2 regions of the Amphritea japonica ATCC BAA-1530 genome follow, and region 2 is predicted to be linked to the other one. Evidence: predicted binding sites of a transcription regulator. Region 2 holds the regulator's gene; the other holds the start of a gene.
What was found. The regulator FNR, encoded in region 2, switches genes on or off when oxygen is low (the NO sensors DNR and NnrR bind a similar motif). The targets are predictions, from matches to a motif close to TTGATNTANATCAA.

Region 1 (3,170 bases), 380 kb from region 2:
TTGGCTTCAAGGTTAGCCAGTAAGCCCCGTTTGATGCCAAGGTCTTCAATAATAGCTTCAATGACGAGTTTACAGTCTGCCAGTGCTGCAATGTCGGTTGCCGGTGTGATGTTAGCCATTAACGCTTGTAGCGCTTCTTCTGTCATCTTGCCGCGTTTAACCTGACCTTGCAGACCCTTTTGTATATGATCTAAACCGCGTTGAATCGCTTCAGGGTTCTGATCGAACAGAATCACAGGGTGGCCATAAGCGGCGGCTACCTGAGCGATACCGGCACCCATGGTACCGGCACCGATAACACTGATCTGAGCGCTTTTATCTAATGGAGCTATTGTGCTGTTAACTGTAGTCATATGTGCTCCGATTACTTGCCGGTAAAGTTAGGGCTGCGTTTTTCCATGAATGCGGCAACGCCTTCACGGTAATCATCAGTGCGTCCTGCTAACCGTTGCAGGTCGCGTTCCAGATCCAGCTGCTCATCCAGTGTATTGGTGTTGCCAGCGCTGACAGCACGAAGGGTCAGGTCAAAGCCTTTGGTTGGCTGTTTAGCCAGCTTGCGGGCCATACCCATGACTTCATCCATTAGCGCTTCATCATCAACACACTTCCAGATCATGCCCCATTCTTCAGCTTGTTCAGCAGGGACTTTATCGCTCAGTAGCATCAGCGCTTTGGCGCGAGCAGTACCTACAAGACGAGGAAGTGTCCAGGTGCCGCCTGAATCCGGCACAAGGCCAATTTTGCTGAAACCCTGAATGAAGACGGCTGAACGGCCAGCGACAACGATGTCACATACCAGGGCTAAGTTTGCACCAGCACCCGCTGCAACGCCGTTAACCGCACAAATAACCGGCATCGGCAGATCGCGCAGGGTGCGTACTAATGGGTTGTAGTTCTTTTCAACAGACAGACCCAGATCAGGCATGTCTGCATCCGCAGCTACATTACGATCACTCAGATCCTGGCCCGCACAGAAGCCACGACCGTTTCCTGTTAATACCAGGCAGCGTACGCTGTCGTCTGTTTTGATCGCTTTCATGGCTTGACGCATCTCGGCGTGCATGTCCGCATTGAAGCTGTTTAGGCGATCAGGGCGATTAAGGGCAAGCAGAGCTACCCCATCTTCAATAGATAGGCTGATTGTTTCGAAATTCATTGGCTTAGCATCCTTTGAATAAGGGTTTGCGTTTTTCCAGAAAGGCATTGATACCTTCGTTACGGTCTTCGGTGGCGGCAAGCAGTGTGAATGCTTTGCGTTCATAAAGAAGTCCGGAACTGAGGTCAGTATCAAATGCTTTGAGTAAGGCATCTTTCGCCATTTCTACGGCAATAGGTGCGTGTCTTGAAATTTGTGCTGCGACTGTTTGTGCTCGCTCAAGGGTCATTTCAGACAGGGTGATTTCTGAAATTAAGCCGGCGCTCATAGCCTGGCCTGCGGTGATAGGTTCACCGGTCAGTACCATCTGCATTGCCAGAGATTTACCAACACTTCTAAGGAGCCGCTGAGTACCGCCTGCACCAGGCATAATGCCTAATTTGATTTCAGGTTGGCCGAACTTGGCGTCCTCACCCGCGATGATGATGTCGGCGTGCATTGCAAGTTCACAACCTCCGCCAAAACAGAATCCATTAACGGCGGCGATAATTGGTTTTTTAAATGCTGTTACGCGTTTCCAGTGTTCAACACGAGGGTCTTTCAGCACTCCAACGGCATCCAGAGACGCCATCTCCCGTACATCAGCGCCTGCTGCAAAGGCTTTAGCTGAGCCTGTAATAACGACAGCGCCGATATCATTATTCTTCTCAGCGGCTTCTAGTTGCTCTACTAATTCTTCGAGTAGTTTTGTATTGAGTGCGTTTAGTGCTTCAGGTCGGTGAAGGGTAATCGTTAGCACGCCGTTAGACGGCCCGCTGATAAGAAGGTTTGTTGGTGTGTTCATGCATTGCCCTGTTGTATAGCTTTATTTTGTAAGCACTTTCTCTGCAGCTCGGTGTGCTTTTCTGTCGGCTTAATGTCTGATCGTCTGATGTAAATAGTAAGACGAAACAAATATTGATGCTGATCAATTAATGACAGTAAAATCTAAAGTGATGCACTTTGTCAAATTTTTGATCATTTATTGTGTCATTTTTGGGTTGTGTTTTATTTGTTGAATTTTGCCGTTAACATATTGTTATTATGTGGTTTTTTGGGTGAATGTTCAGATCTCTACACAGTGGCTGTGGTCATCTGTAATAGGATAATTAGTCTAATTTTTTGCCTTTTTATGATGCTTTTCAATGGAAAGTAATGTGGATATAACTTGTTGAAAAATAAGGATAAATATATTTTTTGTTGATGTGAGTCAAAGGATTGGGTTATAGTTGTTTCCAAGAAGGGATACAAAAAAGTTAATTTATTTTGTTTTTTTGAATCGTAATGTTGTTTGATGTTGGTTTTCATTGGAGTATCTAATGCCATCTACACCTAATTTTTTCGATCTGCATAAGGCTGTTTTAGAGCAAGCGTGTCAGGCGGTACAGGAACGTGGTCACTGGACTCCGTATCCAGAAATTCCGAGTGGAAAGTTCTACGGCGCTTCAGCGAGGGAAGAGGGTTTAAATGCTTACGAATCGTGCCTGAATAAGCCTTTTTCACTCAAAGGGCCTGAGGTTATTAGTACAACAGGGATTGAAATCTCGCCGTATACCGGTGCCCTGGGTATTCACTATGACCAATATCTTGCGGAAGATTTAGTGGATGCTGCTAAAGCGGCGTTACCTCAGTGGAGAGATGCAGGCCCTTCTGTTCGAACCGGAGTCTGCCTTGAGATACTTGATCGCTTGAATAAACGTAGCTTTGAGCTGGGTCATGCTACGATGCACACGACCGGTCAGGGCTTTGCGATGGCCTTTCAGGCGGGCGGCCCTCATGCACAGGATCGTGGACTTGAAGCGATAGCGACTGCCTGGTTGGCGACAGACGGTGTACCCAGGGATTCGCTTTGGCATAAGCCGCAAGGCAAGCATGATCCCTTAGTGATGAGTAAGCGTTACCACATCGTACCTAAGGGCGTTGCTCTGGTAGTGGCTTGTTCAACTTTTCCGACCTGGAATACTTACCCTGGCCTTTTTGCGAGTTTAGTCACAGGAAACCCGGTTATTGTTAAGCCCCATTCGCAAGCTGTATT
Region 2 (3,170 bases):
AGTTGGGGTGTTAAACCGAGGGTCGGGACGGTAATAATCGATAAAGCTTCCGGCTGTGGCTTTGGTATCAGCGCAGTAGATAAAATCGGTGGATATCATCATATCATCGGATGCTGCCTGTTTAGCTTGATTGAAAGCTGACACAAGTGGCTTGTTATAACGTTGTTCATAATTTTCACGTGCCGCCGCTTCACTCCAGGTTGCAGGGGCGATCAGTACCTGAGCAATTGCGTTATTTGGATGAGTGTCACTGTACCAGGCTGTTTGATTGCCTCCGCGAGAGTGTCCTACGAGAACAATTTCATCCGCGCCATGGTCTTTAAGCCATTTAAGCCAAAGGTCGATTTCATTGAGAGCGTCGGAATGCTTATGTTTGTGTGGAGTGGTGCAGTCGTACATCCCATGGCGGTTATCTATACCAAGGCTAAGGTTTATCGCCAGACTTGGAAGTTCTTCATCAGTGAGTAAGCTTTGCAGGGTGGAGATTATCTCCATCTGGTTATGCGCCAGTGTTCCATGGGTGATTAATGCAACTCTTCCGCTAAGAGGCTGTTCATCAATCCGCTGCAAATTGGCATTAAGGATAAGATTTTCATGCTTTATATTGACCTCTTCCGCGTATGAATGGCTGCAAAACAGAACTGAGATGACTAGAGCGGTGATATAGGCAGGCCGGTTAAACATAACGGTTTACTCTTACTTATATAGTATTTTTATCATTGTTATATTCATATAACCTAAAGAAATATGCAACTGTATAATAGTCGCAGATATTTTTGAAAGAGGATTGGAGGAGCGTATTTATAGTTGAATCATGCAGGGAAGCAGTCACGGCAATTGCTATCAGGAAGATAAAAGTACCGGACGCTGATACTAGACCAGGGAAGACCTGTAAAGCCATCCCCGGTGATAGGGTCTTTGATTAGAGTCCCTCGTAGGCGAGCAGCGCATGGACAGGTATGCCAGACTGCTGAATTTTTTCAGAGCCTCCAAGATCGGGCAGGTCAATGAGGGTTGCCGTTTCGTATACCTCTGCGCCTAACTCTTTAATAATAGTGCAGGCAGCGAGGACGGTGCCCCCTGTGGCGATAAGGTCATCAAACACAAGAACTTTATCTCCTTCAGTTACCGCGTCAATCTGCATCTCTACAGCGGCGGTACCGTATTCCAATGCATATTCTCGCTGAATTGTTTTACCGGGTAATTTCCCTTTCTTACGTACCAGGACCAATGGGATATTGAGTTGATATGCCATGATAGAGCTGATGAGAAAGCCTCGGGCGTCAATGCTGGCTATATGAGTAATATCAGTATCGATATAACGCTGGATAAATTCATCAGAGATCATGCGTAGCGCTTTTGGATCTTTAAACAGAGGGGTGATGTCTCTGAACATGACGCCGGGTTCCGGCCAATCCGGAATCGTGCGCATGACTGACTTTATGTAACATTCATCGAAGCTCATCAGAATTACCTTAAAACAGAATGACTTTGGAGACAAAATAATACCCGCTAAGTGCGGGTATTACTTTGCTTCAGATGGGAAGTTAAGTGCTAGGGCAGGATTTCTCTTCACAGGTTTCTTCTTCCTGTGATTCACCCGAGAGTTTGAAAATCTCATCAATATTGGTTAGCTCAATCTCTTTACCATCGACCCGAACCAATTCCATTTTCTGGAACCGGGTAAAGATCCGGCTAACAGTTTCGACCGCAAGCCCCAAATAGTTACCGATTTCGTTACGGGACATTGAAAGCCGAAAACTAATGGCTGAATAGCCCCGTGCTTTGAAACGGTTAGATAGCTTAACCAGAAATGTCGCGACCCGCTGTTCCGCGTTTTTCTTACTTAATAACAGCATCATCTGCTGATCATCGCGAATCTCTTTGCTCATCGTACGAAGGATCTGGCGGCGCAGTTCTGGAAGTTGTCCAGAAAGGTCATCGAGTCGCTCAAAGGGGATTTCGCAGACGGTGGTGGTTTCCAGAATTTTTGCCGATACCGGGTATTCTTCATTATCAAAACCACTCATTCCAACCAGTTCACCTGGGAAGTAGAACCCGGTGATCTGCTCTTCGCCCTCGTTAGTCAGAGTATAGGTTTTGATCGTGCCCGCACGGATAGCATATACAGATGAAAAAGGTTCGCCTTGGTGGAACAGGTGTTCACCTTTTTTGAGTGGGCGGCTTTTATCGATAATATCGTCAAGCCGGTCCATCTCTGTCATATTGAGGGACACGGGTAAGCACAGTGAGCTCAAGCTGCAAGTACCGCAGTGGACCTGTTGCAAGCTATGTAGTTTCCCTTCAGATGCCTTATGGTTACCCATAAATGATGTCCTGTATTCGTTGTTATAGACGTAGCTAACACAAGATTATCTACTAAAATTCGAGCCGGGTGAAGCTTTTCCCGTATCAAATGATGCGGGAAAACCCCTTTGTCGGCGACTGCTTTGGAATATACGCGTCAAATGACATGCATATTCTGCGGATCAGCAGCCGTCCTGCCGGGGTCACTTCAATGTTGTCATCAGTGAGTACAACCAGGCCATCCCCAGTGAATTTTTCCAGTTCCTGCAGTTCTTCAGTAAAGTAGTCAGCAAAGGATATTTCAAACTGATCTTCAATATCTTTTTTATGTAACTGGAAATGACAGATTAATTGGGTAATCACTGCTCGGCGGATTCTGTCATCCCGTGTCAGGGTGACCCCGCGCTTAATAGCATCATTACGTGATTCTACTGCAGCAGAATAAAGGGCGATGTCATGTTCATTCTGATAGTAAACATCACCAATCTGGCTAATAGACGACACACCCATGGCTACCAGATCGCAATCACTGTGAGTCGTATACCCCTGGAAATTTCGATGTAACTTCCCGCTTTGTTGAGCCAGGGCCAGTTCGTCATCAGGTTTAGCAAAGTGGTCCATGCCGATATATACATAACCTGCATCAATTAGTTTGCTAATCGTTGTTTCTAGAATGGCCAGCTTAGTCTCAGGGCTAGGCAGATCTTCAGCTTTGATATGACTTTGTGACCTGAATCGGTCTGGCATATGAGCATAGTTAAATACCGATAAGCGATCAGGGTCGAGCTCGATAATGGTATCAAGGGTTTTCGTGAAGCTATCCAGGGTCTGGTGTGGGAGACCATAAATAAGGTCGATGTTAA

Region 1: a site for FNR is predicted at 2,054-2,067, ahead of paaF (2,3-dehydroadipyl-CoA hydratase PaaF). Genes of this name have one in related genera too.

What each region holds. Positions count from the first base shown of each region.
Region 1 is NZ_AP014545.1:2,468,175-2,471,344, reverse strand. It holds gene paaH (3-hydroxyacyl-CoA dehydrogenase PaaH) at 1-353, opposite strand, end outside; gene paaG (2-(1,2-epoxy-1,2-dihydrophenyl)acetyl-CoA isomerase PaaG) at 365-1,156, opposite strand; gene paaF (2,3-dehydroadipyl-CoA hydratase PaaF) at 1,161-1,940, opposite strand; gene paaN (phenylacetic acid degradation protein PaaN) at 2,455-3,170, shown strand, end outside.
Region 2 is NZ_AP014545.1:2,085,335-2,088,504, reverse strand. It holds gene AMJAP_RS09705 (alpha/beta hydrolase) at 1-684, opposite strand, end outside; gene AMJAP_RS09700 (adenine phosphoribosyltransferase) at 923-1,465, opposite strand; gene fnr (fumarate/nitrate reduction transcriptional regulator Fnr) at 1,548-2,327, opposite strand; gene hemN (oxygen-independent coproporphyrinogen III oxidase) at 2,413-3,170, opposite strand, start outside.